Regions from separate parts of the Rhizobium sp. SG570 genome, predicted to be linked through region 3. Evidence: predicted binding sites of a transcription regulator. Region 3 holds the regulator's gene; each other region holds the start of a gene.
The links. Region 3 encodes PhoB, which activates phosphate uptake and scavenging genes when phosphate is short. Its sites were predicted from a motif close to TGTCATNNANCTGTCAT; they were not measured.
Positions count from the first base shown of each region.

Region 1: the regulator PhoB is predicted to act here: its motif matches at 2,730-2,746, upstream of FHT28_RS22925 (LTA synthase family protein).
Region 2: the regulator PhoB is predicted to act here: its motif matches at 2,672-2,688, upstream of FHT28_RS24810 (DUF2794 domain-containing protein).
Region 4: the regulator PhoB is predicted to act here: its motif matches at 2,912-2,928, upstream of FHT28_RS11090 (acetoacetate decarboxylase).

Region 1 is NZ_JAAZQI010000012.1:66,698-71,946, forward strand. Features, by position in the region: gene FHT28_RS22915 (ribbon-helix-helix protein, CopG family) at 1-11, opposite strand, end outside; gene FHT28_RS22920 (DUF1003 domain-containing protein) at 86-628, opposite strand; gene FHT28_RS22925 (LTA synthase family protein) at 766-2,637, opposite strand; gene FHT28_RS22930 (NAD+ synthase) at 2,884-4,563, shown strand; gene FHT28_RS22935 (TolB family protein) at 4,592-5,249, shown strand, end outside.
Region 2 is NZ_JAAZQI010000013.1:190,642-195,890, reverse strand. Features, by position in the region: gene acnA (aconitate hydratase AcnA) at 1-1,343, shown strand, start outside; gene FHT28_RS24815 (thioredoxin family protein) at 1,607-2,350, shown strand; gene FHT28_RS24810 (DUF2794 domain-containing protein) at 2,710-3,111, shown strand; gene FHT28_RS24805 (GNAT family N-acetyltransferase) at 3,206-3,763, opposite strand; gene FHT28_RS24800 (Bax inhibitor-1/YccA family protein) at 3,883-4,623, opposite strand; gene FHT28_RS24795 (ABC transporter permease) at 4,820-5,249, opposite strand, start outside.
Region 3 is NZ_JAAZQI010000017.1:24,086-29,334, forward strand. Features, by position in the region: gene pstA (phosphate ABC transporter permease PstA) at 1-186, shown strand, start outside; gene pstB (phosphate ABC transporter ATP-binding protein PstB) at 201-1,016, shown strand; gene phoU (phosphate signaling complex protein PhoU) at 1,068-1,781, shown strand; gene phoB (phosphate regulon transcriptional regulator PhoB) at 1,814-2,497, shown strand; gene FHT28_RS27540 (GcrA family cell cycle regulator) at 2,689-3,222, opposite strand; gene FHT28_RS27545 (aspartate aminotransferase family protein) at 3,647-4,846, shown strand; gene argF (ornithine carbamoyltransferase) at 4,920-5,249, shown strand, end outside.
Region 4 is NZ_JAAZQI010000004.1:254,896-260,144, reverse strand. Features, by position in the region: gene FHT28_RS11100 (metallophosphoesterase) at 122-892, shown strand; gene FHT28_RS11095 (patatin-like phospholipase family protein) at 912-2,069, opposite strand; gene FHT28_RS11090 (acetoacetate decarboxylase) at 2,105-2,851, opposite strand; gene FHT28_RS11085 (3-hydroxybutyrate dehydrogenase) at 3,059-3,847, shown strand; gene ppk2 (polyphosphate kinase 2) at 3,935-4,849, shown strand; gene FHT28_RS11075 (LuxR C-terminal-related transcriptional regulator) at 5,122-5,249, shown strand, end outside.

The DNA of each region.
Region 1 (5,249 bases), on a different contig from region 3:
TGATTTTTCATCGTATTTATCTAATTTTGTATTACAAAATATAGGAGACATGCTAAAAGTCAATTTCCGAGCGTGGGGTGATGGCTCACCCACTAGCCCCGTTCTTCTCCGTCACCAGCTTGCTCAGCTTGGCGATTTCCTCCTTGACCACAGAAAGCTCCGTCAGCACCTGCATGTCGATTTTCTGGTGCAGCGAGAGGACTTCGAGTTCAGCCTTGAGATTGACCTCATAGTCCTTGGCTGCTTCGAAGCGATCCCGTTCGGTCTGGCGGTTCTGGGACATCATGATGATCGGCGCCTGGATGGCGGCGATCATGGAGAGGACGAGGTTGAGGAAGATGAAAGGGTAGGGATCGAAGGCGCGGGTGAGGAGTACGATGGTGTTGACGACGCACCAGAAGACCAGGAACAGCAGGAAGCAGACGATGAAGGCCCAGGAGCCTCCAACACGGGCGATGCCGTCGGCGAGGCGTTCGCCATAGGACGCATTGGCGGAGAAGGCCGCGTTGATATCGGTCGAGACGATCTTGCGCTCATGCGCTTTCTTGAGCACGCGCTTTTCTGTCTCGCCCAGCTCTTCGGCCGTCTTGTCGAAATGCTGGTGGACGAAATTTGGCAGATTGTACATGAGGATACTCCGGGGGCTTGATCGTCTTTGAGCGCCAAGTATTCGACTGCCCAACGAAAATGCAACGCGAAAAGGGTTGCAGCATGGTGGATCGAATCCAACCTTGCGTGTTCGGCTCGACCATTGTGTTCGATCCGCTAACTCCCTTGGCTGATCAGCCAGCTATGCGACGGGAAGAAGCGGTCCAATCCGTATTCCCGTCCGAACATGATGTCGTGCTGCAGATGGCGATAGTCGCGCACCGTCGGATCGAGGTGCTGCTCGTTGCGCGCCCAGTCCGGGAAAGTCTCGTTGTCGCGCGTCGCGAGCTGATAACGGTCGACGATGGTGTATTTCTTCTGCACGCGGCCGAGGAAGCCGGTGTAGAAGGGATGCTCATATCCGGCTGTTTTCAACACGTGATAGGGCAGTTGCGACGGGCTGATCGTGCCGACATCCTTGCGTACGCCATTCTTGCTCGACCAGATGACCAGCGGCGTTTCGTGCTCCTGTTTCATGACGTCGAGCGGTGCCTTTCGCGTCGCCACCTGCTGGGGCATGTAGCCGGTGTTCGGATAGGCGCTGCCGAGCGGCGGCAGGTGATCGCCCCAGAGGACGATGATGGTTTCACGGTCACGCTTTTCAGCCCAATCCATCAGCATCTTCAGACTGTCATCGGATTCCCGAACGCCCTGCGCATAGGTGGCGAGCGTTGCACGATCGTCGTCGTTCAGGTTGCCGGTGATATCGACGGTATTCTGTGCAAAGCGATTGGGTTCGTAAGGGCCATGTCCCTGGAGAGTGACAGCGAAGAAGAAGAATGGCTGATCGGCTTCGTCTCCCTCGCGCATGATTTCCTTCATCAGGGAATCGTCGGCGGCGAACATGCCGCGCCTCTCCATCGGCGGCAGGGTTTCATCGGTGTGGAACTCCTCGAAGCCGAAAGCCTTGTAGACTTCGTTGCGATTCCAGAACCAGCCGCTGAAGGGGTGGAGCGCGCGTGCCGCATAGCCTTCGCCGCGGAAGAAGGTGGCAAGCGACGGCATGGGCCGGCGCACATATTGCTGATAGGGTATGCTGCCATAGGGCAGGAAGGCATTGGAAAAGCCCGTCAGCGCCTCGAATTCGACATTGGCGGTCATGCCGCCGAACTCAGGCGAAAAGACGTAACCGGATTGTCTGGAGCGGATCGTCGGCATCGGATCGGGCGTAAAGGCGACATTGGACAGCCGGGTCGGATCCCAGAGGGATTCGCTCATCAGCATGATGACGTCAGGCTTCTCGCGCGGACCGGAGAGATAGCCGTAGTTTCTCGCCGGAATGGCATCGATCGCATCCGGTCCGTAGCCCGCCGGGGATTTGACATCGGCCATCGGCAGGTTGAGCGAGAAGGCGATGACGAAGCCGTTGTAGCTGTAGTTTTCCTTCTGATCCCAGACGATCGGGATGATGCGCAGTTTCTCACGGATGGAGGAATATTGCGTCGGGTCCATCTGCGAAACGAACAGCGCCGCAAGCGGCAGGCATACCGACAGCCTGATCATGCGCGCCTTTTGCGATAGCGCGGCGGCGTGTTGCCAAGCATGGCGCCACAGAAAGGCGAGGGCGGCGAGGGACGCAATGACGCCGATGGCGAGTGCCGCGGCGGTCCACGGCCGATCGCGCACCATCACAGGCATCAATTCCATGATCTGCCGTGCAAACAGGAAATCAGACGGATAGAGCGGATCGGAGAGATAGTTCTGCTTCTGGCTGGAGATGAACGCCGGAACCAACAGCAGCGGTGCGACGATCAAGACCGATAGATGCGCTCGGCCGAGAGCCGCATCCAAAATGAGCATAGTCAGCATGACGATGCCGATGGTGGTGAAGCCGGGGCGAGACGGAGAAAAGAGATAGGACGGGACGGTCGAAAACTCACCGCGCACAATCCATTCGACGGCAATGACGATCGACAGTGCGAGCAGCAAGGTCAGAGTAAGGCTCAGAACTTGGCGCAGGACGGCTGATTTCTGCCTCGCTGCGCCGATTTTCTGGAAAAGAACGAGCCTGCCCGCCAAAGCGGAACCAATGACCAGATCGACCAAGGGTTTCTCCGAATGCTATAGGGTATTCATATAATTGTCACGTTTCTGTCATGAATTCTGGATGAACCGCAAGGCTGACCTGGTAGTTTTCCGGGTAAAAATACCGCCTATGCGCGTAGTGCGATCTTTGATACCTGCAGGTGAACGAAGGCGGTTGCGGAAGAAGAATGCCATCGCTAAATGTATGGCATGACAGAGCAAGGCCCGATCACTCAGACCATCCGTATCGCCGTCGCGCAGCTCAATCCGACGGTCGGCGACGTTTCCGGCAATCTGGCCAAGGCGCGCGAAGCGCGGGCCGAGGCGGCGCGCGAAGGCGCGCAGCTCCTGATGTTGACGGAATTGTTCATTTCCGGCTATCCGCCGGAGGATCTGGTGCTGAAGCCGGCCTTCATCCGCGCCTGCTGGAAAGCCGTTGAAAGTCTCGCTGCCGATACCGCCGATGGCGGGCCAGGCGTCGTCGTCGGTGTCCCACGGCAGGACGACACCGGCCGCTACAATTCCGTGGCCGTGCTAGATGGCGGTAAAGTCATCTTCATCAGGGACAAGGTCGATTTGCCGAACTACGGCGAGTTCGACGAGAAGCGGGTTTTCGACGAAGGGACCATCGCGGGGCCTGTCAATTTTCGCGGCGTCCGCCTTGGCATACCGATTTGCGAGGAGATCTGGAACGATCTCGGCATCTGCGAAACGCTGGCCGAGAGCGGTGCGGAAATCCTGCTGGTTCCGAATGGTTCGCCTTACTATCGTGGCAAGGTCGATGTCCGTCACCAGGTCGCATTGCGGCAGGTGATCGAGTCAGGTTTACCGCTCATTTTCGCCGCCCAGGTTGGCGGCCAGGACGAACTTGTTTTCGATGGCGCGAGCTTCGGCTTCAATGCCGACAAGACCCTGGCGTTCCAGATGAGCCAGTTCGAGACCGCGCTGGCAGTCACCACCTGGAAGAAGAATGGCGACGTCTGGCATTGCGCCGAAGGACCGATGGCGCATATTCCGGAAGGCGAGGAGGCCGATTACCGCGCCTGCCTGCTGGGCTTCCGCGACTACGTGAACAAGAACGGCTTCAAGTCGGTCGTGCTCGGCCTGTCCGGCGGTATCGACTCGGCGATCTGCGCGGCGATTGCGGTGGATGCGCTCGGAGAGGAGCGCGTACGCACCGTCATGCTGCCCTATCGCTATACCTCAGAGGATTCTTTGAAGGATGCGGCGGATTGCGCCAAGGCGCTCGGCTGCCGCTACGATATCGTGCCGATCGAGGATCCTGTCACCGGCTTCACGACGGCCTTGTCCGATCTGTTCGAAGGTACGGAAAGCGGCATCACCGAGGAAAATCTGCAGAGCCGTGCCCGCGGTACCATCCTGATGGCGATCTCCAACAAATTTGGCTCGATGGTGGTGACGACGGGCAACAAGTCGGAAATGTCCGTTGGATATGCCACGCTCTATGGCGACATGAACGGTGGCTTCAATCCCATCAAGGATCTCTACAAGATGCAGGTCTATGCGTTGTCGCGCTGGCGCAACCTGCATGTGCCGCCGGGCGCGCTCGGCCCTTCAGGCGAGGTGATCCCCTACAACATCATCGACAAGGCGCCTTCGGCTGAACTGAGGCCGAACCAGACAGACCAGGATTCGCTTCCGCCCTATCCGGTGCTCGACGATATCCTCGAATGCCTGGTGGAAAAGGAAATGTCGGTCGAAGAGATCGTGGCGCGCGGACATGATGTCGCGACAGTGCATCGTATCGAGCATCTGCTTTATCTCGCCGAGTACAAGCGCCGCCAGTCGGCTCCGGGCGTGAAGATCACCAAGAAGAATTTTGGTCGTGATCGCCGCTATCCGATCACCAACCGGTTCCGCGATCGCTGATCGCAACGCCGGCGTTAAAGGGGAAAGTATGCGCAGCTCGGTCGAGATCTACAATATCCGCACGGGTGCGAACCGGGTGGTCTTCCAGACGGACCAGCTGATCGAGGCGCCGAACTATTCGCCTGACGGACGCTATTTGCTGCTGAACGGCGACGGTCTGCTTTACCGGCTGCCGTTGGGTGGCGTTGGCAAGATCGTTCGCGTCGATACCGGCTTCGCCACGCAGTGCAACAACGATCATGGGATTTCTCCCGACGGATCGCTGATCGCGATTTCCGACAAGACGGAGCATGGCAAATCCTGCATCTATGTGCTGCCGGCCGAAGGCGGCACGCCTAGGCAGGTCACGACCAACCTGCCGTCCTATTGGCACGGCTGGTCACCCGACGGGCAGCGCTTCTCCTATTGCGGCATCCGCGACAACGTCTTCGATATCTACACGATCTCGATCGACGGCGGTGAAGAGACGCGGCTGACGCATGGCGAGGGCCGCAACGATGGCCCGGATTTTTCGGCCGATGGGCAATGGATCTATTTCAACTCCAGCCGCACCGGTCTCATGCAGATCTGGCGCATTCATCCCGACGGCACGGGGTTGCAGCAACTGACCGATGATAATTATGGCAATTGGTTTGCCCATCCATCTCCCAGGAACGACAAGGTCGTGCTGATCTCCTACGATCCTG
Region 2 (5,249 bases), on a different contig from region 3:
GCCTTCTCGCCCGCAACGCCGTCGCCAAGGGCCTGAAGACCAAGCCGTGGGTCAAGACCTCGCTGGCACCGGGAAGCCAGGTCGTCGGCGAATATCTCGCCAAGTCCGGCCTGCAGGCCGATCTTGACAAGCTCGGCTTCAATCTGGTCGGCTTCGGCTGCACCACCTGCATCGGCAATTCCGGCCCGCTGCCGGCGCCGATCTCGAAGACGATCAACGACAAGGGCCTGATCGTATCAGGCGTCCTCTCCGGCAATCGCAACTTCGAAGGCCGCATTTCGCCTGATGTCCAGGCAAATTACCTGGCCTCGCCGCCGCTCGTCGTCGCCTATGCGCTCGCCGGCTCGGTGCAGCTCGATCTGACCAAGGAGCCGCTCGGCGAAGACCAGAACGGCAAGCCGGTCTATCTCAAGGACATCTGGCCGACCTCGCACGAGATCCAGGAATTCATCCTGAAATACGTCACCCGCGAACTGTATGAATCCAAGTACGCCGACGTCTTCAAGGGCGATGCCAACTGGCAGGCCGTGCAGGTTCCTCCGGGCCAGACCTATGCCTGGGACGACAACTCGACCTATGTGCAGAACCCGCCTTACTTCGTCGGCATGGGCAAGACCGGCGCCGGCATTTCCGACATCAAGGGCGCCCGCGTTCTCGGCCTGTTCGGCGACAAGATCACCACCGACCATATTTCCCCGGCCGGTTCGATCAAGGCTGCCTCGCCGGCCGGTTCCTACCTCATCGACCATGGCGTCGGCGTTGCCGACTTCAACCAGTACGGCACGCGCCGCGGCAATCATGAAGTGATGATGCGCGGCACCTTCGCCAATATCCGCATCCGCAACCACATGCTCGGCCCGAACGGCAAGGAGGGTGGCTACACCATCCACTATCCGTCCAAGGAAGAGACCTCGATCTACGATGCGGCCATGCAGTACAAAGCCGAGGGCGTTCCGCTCGTCATCTTCGCCGGCGTCGAATACGGCAACGGCTCGTCGCGCGACTGGGCTGCCAAGGGCACCAACCTGCTCGGCGTGCGCGCCGTGATCGCCCAGTCCTTCGAGCGCATCCACCGCTCGAACCTGGTGGGCATGGGCGTCATCCCCTTCGTCTTCGAGGAGGGCACCACCTGGGCAACCCTTGGCCTTAAGGGCGACGAGATCGTCTCGATCGAGGGCCTGGAACATATCAAGCCGCGCGAGCGCAAGATCGCCAAGATCACCTATGGCGACGGCACGGTTCGCGATATCCCGATCATCTGCCGTATCGATACGCTGGATGAGATCATCTACGTCAACAATGGCGGCATCTTGCAGACCGTTCTGCGCGATCTCGCTGCCTGATAGGCCTGATAGGCTTTGAAGCCATGATTGCATGCCGCCGGGGAAGTTTCCCGGCGTCGTCTTTTTTCACGCTGATGTGTACGAGACGCGCGTTGTCGGGCCTTTGCCTCACCCCATCGTGACTTTGCGTCATCGCGCTAAACTATTATCTCTTGTTTCAGATTTTTCGGGCTTGATACGGACTTGGTTGCCCCAGGGAGCGTGAGCGGTTTCGAGGTCTGCACGGGCAGACACTCTCGAATTTGAGAAAGAGGTACAAGGGAATGCGCCTTCGATTTTCGGTTCCACTTCTGGCAGGCATCGCGCTGGCAAGTTCGCTGCATGCGCAGGAGGCTGCGAAGATCAAGGGCGTGGTCGAGCTTTTCACCGCGCAGGGCTGCGCCTCCTGTCCGCCCGCCGATGCGGCGTTCCGCAAGCTGATCCGCCAGGGCGACGTTGTGGCGCTCGCCTATCATGTCGACTACTGGAACTATCTCGGCTGGAGCGACACCATGGCGTCCAAGGACAATACGGCGCGCCAATATGCCTATGCCCGCGCGCTGGGCCGGAGCGGGGTCTATACCCCCCAGGCCGTCGTCAATGGCCGGGATCATATGAATGGTGCCGACCTCGGCGCAATCAATGTCAAGCTTGATGACTTCCAGCGTGGAGGCGAAGGGCTGATCGTGCCGGTGAATGCCGCCATGAAGGGCGACGAGCTCGAGATCAAGATCGGTGCTGGCCAGGGCAAGGCCAATGTGGTCGTCGTCTATTTCGACAAGGAACAGATGGTGGCTCCGAAGGGCGGCGAAAACAACGGCCAGCAGATTGCCTATATGCATGCGGTCTCCGATGTCGAAACCGTGGGCATGTGGGATGGCAAGGCCATGAACATCGTCTTGCCCGCCAATGTGCTTGATAAAGCCGGTAGGAAAGGGCTTGCCGTTCTCCTGCAGGCTTCGACGCCTTCGGGTGATCCGGCCGCCATCATCGGGGCAACTGTCTTGACGATCGGCTCGGACGGCTGAGTGGCTTTTCCCACATCAGCCTGAAAGCTCTCCGTTTCGGCTAGCGCCGAAAAGGCCCCTATTTTGGCTGCCGCCAAAAAGGTCCCTATTTTGGCTGCCGCCAAAAAGGGGAGGTGCCCGGCGAGGACGCATTCGGGGCTGGGGTTTAATCGATGCGCCCCGGCCGGGCCGTTTGGCGCGGCGGCGCCAAACGGCTGACTATAATTCTTGTAAATTGGGCGTCGTTTTGACTGAAATGCGGCGCTGCCAAGATGCTTTCTCGCGCCGAAAAGAAATTGTGAGCGGCCAGGTGTCTTGCAATTTGAAGCGGCTGAGGCAAACTGTCATTCTCCTGTCATGAGATAGCCCTTGGGGGATTGATGACTGATCAGCCGGATTTGCGACATAGCGAAAGCCGCTCCGTCGATACCACCACCTCCGTCGTTGTTGATCTCAGGGAATACAAACAGAGCAGGGATCCGATACCGGTGACCTTTCATCGCCGGGAGCTCGACGCCATTTTGTGGATCTACGGCCGCATGGTCGGCGAAGGCGAGTGGCGGGACTACGCAATCGATCATCTCAAGGACAAGGCGGTTTTCTCCGTCTTCAAACGCTCCGGCGAGATGCCGCTCTTCCGTATCGAAAAGAACCCGAAGCTGGCCGCCAAGCAGGGCGCCTTCTCGGTGGTCAGCACCAGCGGCATGATCCTGAAACGCGGGCATGACCTGAGCCAGGTGCTGAAGGTTTTCGACAAGCAGCTGAAGCTGGTGGAGAAGTAGTTTCCCTGAATTGACGGTGGGTATGAGGATAGTGCGGCCCCCCTCTGTCCCGAAGTGACCGAGGGGGTATCAGAGGCTCGGCATACGGGTAATGCTACCCGCCGAACAACGTCCCAGGATAAACCGACGGATCCGGATCGGTATCCGCACCATCGCCCAACGCCTTTTGCATCAGCATGGTATCCAGCCATCGGCCGTGCTTGTAGCCGGTGCCTTTCAGCAACCCTACCTCGGTGAAGCCTGCGGCGCGATGCACGGCGACGGAGGCCGGATGTGCTCCGCCGATGACGGCGATCATCTGGCGGAAGCCGAGCGTCTGGCAGCTCTCCACCAAGGCGTCCAGCAGCAGCCTCCCGACGCCCCGCCCGCGGGCTTCCGGGGCAAGATAGATCGAATCCTCCACCATCCAGCGATAGGCCGGCCGCGTGCGGAACGCCGAGGCATAGGCATAGCCGAGGAATGCGCCGCCCTCGTCTTCGGCGACGATGTAGGGATAGCCCTTCTCCCGGATTGCCTGAAAGCGGTCTGCCATCTCCTCATCGCTCGGCGGCGTGATCTCGTAGCTCGCCGTGCCGTTCAGGACGGAATCGAGGTAGATGGCGGTGATTTGCGGGAGGTCGTCTGGAGTTGCGCTGCGAAGGCTGACGGACATGTGCTTCTATTGCCTGATCTGGGATTTTGAACGTCGATATCAAATCGCAGAGCCGGCAGCCAGGCAAATAAAAAAGGCGGCCGAAGCCGCCTTTCCGATGAGTTGTTCAAACCGTGCAATTAGCGGCGGTTGCCCATGAACTGCAGCAGGAACATGAACAGGTTGATGAAGTCCAGGTAGAGCGACAGGGCGCCCATGATGGCCTTGCGGCCGGCCACGGTCGCATCGTCGGCGGTGTAGTACATTTCCTTGATCCGCTGCGTATCGTAGGCGGTGAGGCCTGCGAAGATCAGCACGCCGATCACGGAGATCGCGAACTGCAAGGCGGACGAAGCCAGGAAGATGTTGACGAGGGAGGCGATGATCAGGCCGAAGAGACCCATCATCATGAACGAGCCCATCGCAGAGAGATCACGCTTCGTCGTGTAGCCGAAGAGCGACAGCGCGCCGAAGGAGGCGGCGGTCACGAAGAAGGTCTGCACCACGCTCTGGCCGGTGTAGATAATGAAGATCGACGACAGCGACAGGCCCACCAGCGCGGCATAGACCCAGAAGGTCGTCGTCGCGGCGGCTACGCTCATGCGGTTGATCCTGAAGCTCAGGAAGAAGACCATTGCCAGCGGAGCGAAGATCACCACCCACTTCAGCGGGCTCAGATAGATCGCCTGACCGAAGGTCGTGATCTGTCCATTGGCGAAAGCGAGGGTGAAGGAGAGATAGGCGGCAACACCCGTGATCGCCAGACCCAGCGCCATCAGGTTATAGACCTTGAGCATGTAAGCTCGAAGGCCTTCGTCTATCATCGCACCGGATTGCGCACCGCTCTGCGCCCGGTTTTGGTAGTTGCGAAAGTCAGCCATGTTTTCCTCTTTTAAGCTCCGATGTGAGTACGGTGTCGGGCCTTCCAGGCCCAGGCGCCGCTGCGGAGCTCCAGCATGCCTCCACAGAATATGAGGCTTTCATGCCTTATACACAAGGGTCTAGCTGTCGGCGCCGTGTTAAATCGGCGTAATATCGGGCGGCTTTCGCGGCGTTCGGTTAATCCGCGAAGACGATTCACAGTTCGCGCAGAACGGGCGCCGCCTTCTGGCCGAGGATGCGCCAGGTGCCGATCAGACCGATGCCGACCGTCAGCACCAGGGCGATGATGAGCGTGGAGAAAGCGACATCGGGCATGAAGGTCGAGGGCAGGTGCATGATGCGGCTGACGATGTACCAGGCGGAGACGGAGCCGGCGATCAGCGCGAAGACGGCGGTTGCCGAACCGAGGATCAGATATTCGTAGCTGAAGGCACGGATCAACATTGCCCGCGTCGCGCCGAGCGTCTTGAGGATGACCGCATCATGGGTGCGGGCGCGATTGCCGGCGGCAAGCGCGCCGGCGAGCACCAGCACTGACGCGATAAGCGCGACCGAGGCGGCGGCGCGGATGGCGGTGGCGAGCTGTCCCACAAGCGTATTGACGACATCGAGGGCATCCTTGACG
Region 3 (5,249 bases):
AACTATCCGGCCTCGCCGCTCGATCCTTCGACGGCGCTGCCGGTGCAGATCTACATGTGGGCGAGCGAAGCGGAGCGGGCCTTCGTCGAGAGGACCTCCGGAGCGATTATCGTGCTGCTCTTCTTCCTCGTTGCGATGAATATCGGCGCGATCCTGCTGCGGCGCCGCTTCGAACGGCGCTGGTAGGGGAGGGCGACCAAATGAACATGATGACGGAAGCCGCGGGCGAAAGAGCATTAGCCAAGAAGATGATGACGATCCCCTATAAGATGATCGGCCAGGACGTCTCGGTCTTTTACGGCGACAAGCGCGCGCTCTTCGATGTCAACCTGAACATTCGCGCCAATACGGTCACGGCGCTGATCGGTCCTTCCGGCTGCGGCAAGTCCACTTTCCTGCGTTGCCTCAACCGCATGAACGACACGATCGAGACCTGCCGCATCACCGGCAAGATCACGCTCGACGATCAGGATGTTTATGACAACAGCATCGATGTCGTGGAGCTGCGCGCGCGCGTCGGCATGGTCTTCCAGAAGCCCAACCCGTTTCCGAAGTCGATCTACGAGAACGTCGCCTACGGACCACGCATCCATGGCCTGCACAGCTCGAAAGCCGATCTCGAGCATATCGTCGAGACCAGCCTGCAGAAAGCCGGTCTCTGGGGCGAGGTCAAGGATCGGCTCTATGATGCCGGCACGAGCCTGTCCGGCGGCCAACAGCAGCGTCTGTGCATCGCTCGCGCGGTCGCCGTCAGTCCAGAGGTCATCCTGATGGACGAGCCATGTTCGGCGCTCGACCCCATCGCAACCGCAAAGGTCGAGGATCTGATCCATGAGCTGCGGGAAAACTTCACCATCGTCATCGTGACGCATTCCATGCAGCAGGCAGCCCGCGTTTCGCAACGCACCGCAATGTTTCATCTCGGCCATCTGGTTGAGGAGAACGATACCGATAAAATGTTCACCAATCCCGACGATTTCCGCACGCAGGATTACATCATGGGCCGTTTTGGTTGATGATGCCGTGCGCGCGGCTCCTTTCACACAGTTCACCTTGAGGATAGAAAAATGGTCTCCACTCACATTCTCTCTGCCTATGACGAAGACCTGAAGTTCCTGACGCGCCGCATTGCGGAAATGGGCGGTCTGGCCGAGCAAATGGTCAGCGACAGCGTTCGCGCACTGGTCCAAAGCGATACCAGTCTTGCGCAGAAGGTCATTTCCGACGACGTCATTCTCGATCATGCGGAACGGGAAGTCGGCGACAAGGCGATCGTCACCATCGCCCGCCGGCAGCCGATGGCCGCCGACCTGCGCGAGATCATGGGCTCGATCCGCATCGCTTCCGATCTGGAGCGTGTCGGCGACCTCGGCAAGAACACCGCCAAGCGCGTCATCGCCGTGCAGGGCACAGGCGTTCCGCGGCGGCTTGCCCGCGGCATCGAGCATCTCTCCGAACTGGCGCTCAGCCAGCTCAAGGAAGTGCTTGACGTCTATGCCACCCGTTCGCCGGACAAGGCTGTGTCGATCCGAGAGCGCGACGAGGAAATCGACGCGATGTACACCTCGCTCTTCCGCGAGATGCTGACCTACATGATGGAAGATCCGCGCAACATCACCACCTGCACGCATCTTCTCTTCTGCGCCAAGAACATCGAGCGCATCGGCGACCATGCCACCAACATCGCCGAGACGATCTATTACATGGCGACCGGCGCCCAGCCAGAAGGCGAGCGCCCGAAGGATGATACCGCCAACACCGTTGGCGCGGTGACGGAATAATCTGGAAGCGAAGAAAAGGAGACCAGAGGCGCATGGTTCCGAGAGTTGCTGTTGTAGAAGACGAGGAAGCGCTCAGCGTTCTGCTGCGCTACAATCTCGAGGCTGAGGGCTTCGAGGTCGATACGATCCTCAGAGGCGATGAAGCCGAATTGCGTCTCCAGGAGCGCATCCCCGATCTTCTGATCCTTGACTGGATGCTCCCCGGTGTATCCGGCATCGAGCTCTGCCGCCGGCTGCGTATGCGGCCGGAGACGGAGCGCCTGCCGATCATCATGCTGACGGCCCGCGGCGAGGAAAGCGAGCGCGTGCGCGGTCTTTCCACCGGCGCGGACGATTACGTCGTCAAGCCGTTCTCGACGCCGGAGCTGATGGCCCGCGTCAAGGCGATGCTGCGGCGCGCCCGCCCGGAGGTTCTCTCCACGGTACTGCGTTGCGGCGATATCGAGCTGGATCGCGAGACCCATCGCGTTCACCGCAAGAGCCGCGAAGTGCGGCTGGGACCGACGGAATTCCGCCTGCTGGAGTTCCTGATGTCCTCGCCGGGCCGGGTCTTCTCGCGTTCGCAGCTGCTCGACGGCGTATGGGGACACGATATCTATGTCGACGAACGTACCGTCGACGTGCATGTCGGCCGCCTGCGCAAGGCGCTCAATTTCTCCAATATGCAGGATGTCATCCGCACCGTTCGCGGTGCGGGTTACTCCATGGAAGCTTGAGCGGGTACGCCCGTTCAGGCGTCGACATAGCGGCGGAAACAGAAAACGGGCCTTTCGGCCCGTTTCGTTTATCTTATCTGGAGCGGTTACGCGTTTCACGGACTCGCGTGACCGCTCTATGCTATTGTTTTTACGCAATTCCGGACGGAAAACCGCTTCGCACTTTTCCCGGAATTGTTCTATGGGGCATCTCAGCCGCGCGGTTGAGCTGGCCGACGCCGTTCATGCACCGGCTGGTAGGCCAGGCGCTGATGGTAGCCGCAATAGGGCGATGCATCCGGGCTCTCGTTGCCGCAGAAGTGGAAATCGTCCTTCAGCGGGTCACCGACGGGCCATTTGCAGGTGCGTTCCGTCAGCTCGGTCAGGACGAGGCGCCGAGAGATCGGAACGACGACGTTGGCAGCCGGACGATATTGGATCTCGTTGACCGCATCGACCTCAATCTCTTCCTTGAGCATGGTCGCGCCCTGCTGGCGGGTAACCGTGCGGGTTGCGACGCGCGATGTATAATTCGATGCGCGGGGCGCCGAGGCGCCGCGCTTCGGCGTTCGGGCAGCGGTCGCCGTGCCGCCCGCCTTCGCTCGGCCCGGCAGGCTCAAGCGGTGCACCTTGCCGATGACGGCGTTACGGCTGACACCGCCCAACTGCGCCGCGATCTGGCTGGCGCTCAACCCTTCGGACCATAGCTTTTTAAGCTTCTCGACGCGTTCGTCTGTCCAATTCATGCCCTGTCTCCGCTGTCGCGTTTCCGATGGCAGAATCCTTCACCATTGCCCCGCATAGGATCGAGGCGCGAAACGCTCTAAAATTGTGGTGACTAGTTCCGCCGCATGCAGTCTAGCAATTGGTTTTTAACCTAGTGTGAGGCTGACTCCGTGACAAGAGTCGCGGGAATCTTGAGGAATCGATTTCGAGGTTTTCCCCAACTTGCTGTCCTGGCGTGGCATTTATGCAATATGATCCGGCCAACGCATCCCGTTCGGCCGCGGCCGCTCTCTCGCACCTGCTAAATCGCCAGTTTTGTTGACATCGCGGTGCAAAACATCAATAGTGCCCACGCCGCCGCAAGGCGGCATTTTTGATTTTTTCGGACCCGTTTCATGGAAAGGAAGCGATTGGTCCTTAGGGTTGTGATCGAGGAGATACGCCATGGCCGAGACAGCGGCGCTTTATGACACCTATATGCGCGCTCCGCTGCGGTTCGAGCGAGGCGAGGGCGTCTGGCTGATCACGGAAAATGGCGAACGCTACCTCGATTTCGCGGCCGGTGTGGCAGTCAATTCGCTCGGTCATGCGCATCCCCATCTCGTGGCCGAGCTGAAGGCGCAGGCTGACAAGGTATGGCACCTGTCCAACCTCTACGAAGTGCCCGGTCAGGAGAAGCTCTCGAAGCGGCTGACGGAAGCCACATTCGCTGACAAGGTGTTCTTTACCAATTCGGGCGCCGAAGCGCTGGAATGCGCCATCAAGACGGCGCGGCGCTATCAGTTTGCCAACGGGCATCCCGAGAAGTTCCATATCATCACCTTCGAAGGTGCTTTCCACGGTCGTACCATCGCGACGATCGCTGCCGGTGGCCAGGAAAAGTATATCGAAGGCTTCGGCCCGAAGGCCCCCGGCTTTGACCAGGTGGCTTTCGGCGATCTTGATGCGGTTCGTGCCGCAATCACCGATGCGACGGCTGCGATCCTGATCGAGCCGGTGCAGGGCGAGGGCGGTATCCGCCCGGCGACCAACGAATTCCTGCGCGGTCTCCGCGATATCTGCGACGAGCACGGTCTGCTCCTGGTGCTCGATGAAGTACAGTGCGGCGTCGGCCGCACGGGCAAGCTTTTCGCCCATGAATGGGCCGGCATCAAGCCCGATATCATGGCGGTGGCCAAGGGTATCGGCGGTGGTTTCCCGCTCGGCGCATGCCTTGCAACGGCAGAGGCAGCCTCCGGCATGAAGGCCGGCACGCACGGGTCGACCTATGGCGGCAATCCGCTTGCCATGGCGGTCGGCAATGCGGTGCTCGATATCGTGCTGGCCGATGGCTTCCTGGAGCATGTGCGTGATATGGCGCTGGTCTTCCGCCAGGGCCTTGCCTCGCTCAAGGATCGCTTCCCGGATATCATCGAGGACATCCGCGGCGAAGGTCTCATGCTCGGCATCAAGGCAGCCATCCCGCAAGCGGATCTGCTGCAGGCGATCCGCGCCGAGCATCTGCTGGGTGTTCCGGCCGGCAACAATGTCATTCGCCTGCTGCCGCCGCTGGTCGTGACCGCCGAGGAAGCGCGCGAAGGTCTTGCTCGCATCGAGCGTGCGGCCGAGCGTGTACGCGCCGCCCGCGTCAAGAAATCAGCCTAAGTTCGACGCCCGCAGTCGGGGCGTTCTTGCCCTATGCGGGCGTTATTGTTTTTTCTGGAGTACAGGTGAGGACATGGCTTCTCCGAAACACTTTCTCGATCTCTCGGCCGTAGCGGCCGCCGATCTGCGCCACATCATCGATGACGCGATCGTGCGAAAAAGGGCGTTGAAGGCGGGTACCGCCGACAAGCCGCTTGCCGGCAAGATGCTGGCGATGATCTTCGAGAAGCCTTCCACACGGACCCGCGTCTCCTTCGACGTCGGCATGCGCCAGCTCGGTGGCGAGACACTTTTCCTGTCCGGAACCGAAATGCAGCTCGGCCGCGCCGAGACGATCGGCGATACGGCGAAGGTGCTGTCGCGCTATGTCGATGCGATCATGATCCGCACGACCGATCATTCG
Region 4 (5,249 bases), on a different contig from region 3:
CAGGAAAGATGTTCCCACGCTTCGACACGGGTCGAAGCATCGAGTCGGGTCGGCATCATAGGTTGCGGTGTTAGATCACGACTCTGAACACCACAGCATCTTCTCGAATTGAGGTCCGGCAATGACCAGAACTGTTATCGCTCACTTAACCGACGCTCACCTCGGCCAGAAACTGACGATGGGAGCCGAAATGGCCGGCACCAAAATGCGCTATCTCGACGAGCCTCGAGAGCATGAGGACCATCTTCGGCTAGTTCTCGACGATATCGTCGGCAAGGGCATCTCTGATGTCGTATTTGGTGGCGATATCGGGACGCAGGAATCGGTTCGGGGCTTTTTCGAGATTCTGGGCGGCTATGATTTCAAAGTGTCCATCATCCTCGGCAACCACGATACCTATCCCAACGTCGTGCAACATTGTCGCATGGACGATGGTGCCGTCGAAGGAAAGATGTGCTTTTCACACAATAACGGACATCTGAAACGCATCTTTCTTGATTCGTCCGATAACGTGCTGGGCGACGATCAGCGCGCCTGGCTTGCCCGTGAACTCGATGGCGTAAGCAAGGCAGCGCTCTTTGTGCATCATCCGGTCCTTGCGATCGATACGCCCCTGGAGCAGGCTGGCGTCGCCTTGCGTGACCGGGATGAGGTCAAGACGCTGCTTCTTTCCCGCACCGATTGCGAGCTATCGGTATTTTGCGGTCATTACCACATGATAGACGAGGTCCGCCAAGCGAATATCAGCCAGTTCGCCACGCCGGCTGTTTCCTATCAAATCATTAGGCATTCCGACCCGCTTCGGGTGGATACCGACGCGTTCGGCTATCGGATCGTGGAAATCGATGACGCCCGGATCAGAACGGAAGTCGTGATGCTCACGAGCGCATAGGCACCAAAACGGTGCCGTCTCAGACCGGGTCTTCGCGATGCAGGTCGTGGATCGCAACGGCGTCGTCGCTGAGGGGCGGCAGCAGCCATTCGGTATGGCGCAGTGTGCGCTTGGTGTCCTCGAGGCCCATGTCCCAATGTTCGCGCATCGAGGTGCCGGAGAATTCATAGTCCTTGGCGTGGCCCTCGTAGTTCTTGTGCTGATAGATCAGGTGGACGATGTTGACGACGCCGGCATCGGAATAGTCGATGATCAACTCTTCCTCTTCCGGGGTCAGCTGGTCCTTCGGGACGCGCTTCAGAGCGCCGAGCAGCTTCATCTTCAGCCCGTGGATACGCTTGAAATTGTCGGTGTTCTGCCGGGTGCGGCTTGAATACATGATGTCCTTGTGGCGCGACAGCACGTCCGGCATGCTGCGCGGCAACACGCCGCGCGCGCTGAACAGATCGACCTGGAATACCAGCGAGCTGCGATCCTCCTCCTGGTCGAGCAGATATTGCAGCGGAGTATTGGAGACGATGCCGCCGTCCCAATAATATTCACCTTCTATGCGGACGGCCGGCAAGGCGGGCGGCAGCGCGCCGCTCGCCATGATGTGTTCCGGTTCGATGCGCAGATTGTCGGTGTCGAAATAGACGAAGTTGCCCGTCCTGACATTGACCGCGCCGACGCTGAAGCGCTTCTTGCCGTCGTTCAGCACGTCGAAATCGATCAGCATCTCCAGCGTTTTCTTCAGTTCGGCGGAATCATAGAAGCTTGTAGCGCCCTCTGCGCCCGGCAGTTCGAGCCATGGATTGGGGAAGCGCGGCTTGAAGAAGCCGGGCTGCCCCATCGTCATGGTCATCCATGAGCTGGTGCGGTTGCGGATGTCGCGGAAGACGTCGCCTTCCGGCGTGTAGGCCCAGATCTTGCGGCCGGAAATGATCTGCCAGAACTGTTCGAGGCGCTGCAGGCGGTGGCGCGGCTCGTTGCCGGCGATGATGGCCGCGTTGACGGCGCCGATGGACACGCCGGAAAGCCATGTTGGCTCGCATCCCGCCTCCGCCAGAGCCTGGTAGACGCCAGCCTGATAGGCACCGAGTGCGCCGCCGCCCTGAAATACCAGGGCGACACGATCATACTGCGCGGCAATTTCGGGGATCGTCGGCACTGCGGCTTTGGCGTTTCGTTCGAGCACGGTGCATCTCCAGCAAAGGGAAAGGTAAGGCTTTGTTACCTGCGCTCGGCGAGATAGTCGTGAACGACTTCGCCGAGCCCGAGCGTCAGATCCGCGGTGAAATGGACGGCCGAGACCACTTCCAGAACCGGCAGCCGCGCCACGTCCGCCATCACATGCGGCCTGAGATCGAGGGCGGCGGGCGAGGTCCAGGCTTCCTTGATGGTGATATCGGTCAGGTAGTAGCGCACGAGCTCGCAGATGCGCGGCCTGGCGTCGACATGCGGCACGATCTTGATCAGGAAATTGGGCTCGGACAGAGCGGCAAGCAACGGTGCCTGCTCTACCGGCTTGTGCTTGTAGCCCATCGTTCCCGTCGCGCACAGCACGCTGCCGTAATGCAGCGTGCCGACGATGACCTCGCCTTCGTTGACGATCTTTGGATTGGCGAGTTTCTTCGGGAAGCCCCAGATCTCGCGGCCGCCGGTGATCGGCGCATCGTCGTCCAGATACATGGAATGGACGTAGCCGCCAGCCTGGCCCCGATATCTGACCGGGATGACCTGCCCGGTCTCCGTATAGTCGCCGAAGCCGGTGGAGTCGGGCATGCGGATGAATTCGTATTTCACCAGCGGCTCGTCGATTTCGAGCGGCTCCGGCACCACGGCCTGCAGTGCCTCGCGCGTGGTGCGATAGGTTATGATGATGTATTCGCGATTGAAGAACCGATAGGGTCCGGGAGGATAGGAAGGATTGGTCAACGGCATCGCATAGGCATGCTTCAGAATGTCTTCGACCTTCATCGCATTTTTCCACAGTTGGAGAAAACCGCCGGGCGCAGCGGCGAAAACTTGCATGGTTGCATGACAGTGAAATGTCAGTTGCCGGATAGTTGCCGCCGACTGGCCGTCGGATCTGTTATCAAAGCGACATATGACACTGGCAGTGTGCGCTCATCTCGGCATTTTCCATTTGCTCAACCATGTCATAGAGATTGCGGGAGTTGCATTATGGGTTCGTTGACTTCGAAGAATGCGCTGGTCACTGGTTCGACGAGCGGCATCGGGCTTGCGATTGCGCGCGCCTTTGCCGCCGAAGGTGCGAACGTTACGATCAACGGTCTCGGCGATGCCGACGCGATCGAGAGGGAACGCGCAGCGATCGAAGCCGATTTCGGCGTGAAGTGCCGCTATTCCGGCGCCAACATGATGAACGGCGAGGAAGTGACCTCAATGGTGCGCGATGCCGAGAAAGCCTTCGGCAGCCTCGATGTTCTCGTCAACAATGCCGGCATCCAGTTTGTCGCCCCGATCGAGGAATTCCCGGATGACAAATGGGAAGCGATCATCCGCATCAATCTTCTGGCCGCCTTCTATGCGATCAAGGCCGCCATTCCCGGCATGAAGGCCCGCAAGTGGGGCCGCATCATCAACACGTCCTCGGCGCATGCGCTGGTCGCCTCGCCTTTCAAGTCGGCCTATGTATCGGCCAAGCACGGGATCACCGGCCTGACCAAGACGATCGCCTTGGAAGCTGCGCAGGATGGCGTCACCGTCAATGCGATCGCGCCGGGTTACGTCTGGACGCCGCTGGTCGAAAAGCAGATCCCAGAGACGATGAAGGCACGCAACATGACGGAAGAGCAGGTCAAGCACGACGTGCTGCTCGCCGCCCAACCGACGAAGGAATTCGTCACCGTGGATGAAATTGCCGCTGTCGCCGTATTTCTGTGCAGCGACGCGGCCAAGCAGATCACCGGCACGACGCTTTCCGTCGATGGCGGCTGGACTGCCGAGTAATACCGCGACTTGAGTGAGCGCGAGCGCGCTGGCTCCTTCCGGTCGAATATTTCAACATCAATAGGAAAACAGAGCAGGAAGCGCGCAATGACCGAAGAGACCCAGGATCGGCTCAACCGCATCAAGGACGAGATTGTCGATAGCTTCGACGAAGAACTGGAGATGCAGCTCGAGGAAGATCGCCTGGACGAGCTGGTTGCCGAGGGGATGGGTGACGAGACCGGCCCCTCGCTCGACCGCAGGATCTATTTCCGCGAGCTCTTTCGCCTCCAGCACGAACTCGTGCGCCTGCAGGACTGGGTGCAATACAAGAAGCTGAAGGTTGTCGTGCTGTTCGAGGGCCGCGATTCCGCCGGCAAGGGCGGCGCCATCAAGCGGGTCACGCAGCGCCTCAATCCGCGCGTCTGCCGCGTGGTCGCGCTGCCGGCGCCGTCGGAGCGCGAGCGTCATCAATGGTATTTCCAGCGCTACACGGCCCATCTGCCGACCGCCGGCGAAATGGTGCTGTTCGACCGCAGCTGGTATAACCGCGCCGGCGTCGAGCGCGTCATGGGTTTCTGCACATCGGAGGAGCTCGAAGAATTTTTCCGCTCTGTTCCCGATTTCGAGCGCATGCTGGTGCGCTCTGGCATCATCCTCATCAAATACTGGTTCTCGATCACCGACGAGGAGCAGGAATTCCGTTTCGGCATGCGCATTCAGGATCCGCTGAAACAATGGAAACTGTCGCCGATGGACCTCCAGAGCCGCGTGCACTGGGAGGAATATACCAAGGCCAAGGAAGAGATGCTGGAACGTACTCACATTCCGGAAGCGCCGTGGTGGGTCGTGCACGCCGTCGACAAGAAGAAGGCGCGCCTCAACTGCATCGCGCATCTCCTCACCCAGATCCCCTATGAAAATGTGCCGAAGCCGGAAATCATCCTGCCCGAGCGCATGCGCAATGCCGACTATCATCGCACGCCGGTGCCGCTGGAAATGTACGTGCCGGAGATCTATTGATACGATGAAGCGATGACGGTCCCGTTTCGGCGGGTCCGCCATCGAAGCCCGCTGTGTGGTAAGCGAGACCGATCTCTGTCGGTCGTCTTCCTCGAAGCATGCGCAATGACTGAAATCGTTTCCAGATTTGCCCCACAGGGGACAACTAAGAGACGAGGTTTAGCTTGACTTGCCAAGAGCCTGCCAAGTCCGCATCATCGCGCCCCATGAGTGGACAGAACCGATTTGCTCCTCCAACAAGCGGACAGCAAACCATCAAGCGCGGCGATCTGTTGCGGCAGCTTCAGCGCGCCGGACTGCGTCGGCTGACGACCATCGTGGCGCCTGCCGGTTACGGCAAGACCTCGCTTGCGGCGCAATGGTACGAGCTGCTGAAGGAGGAAGGTGTCAGTCTCTGCTG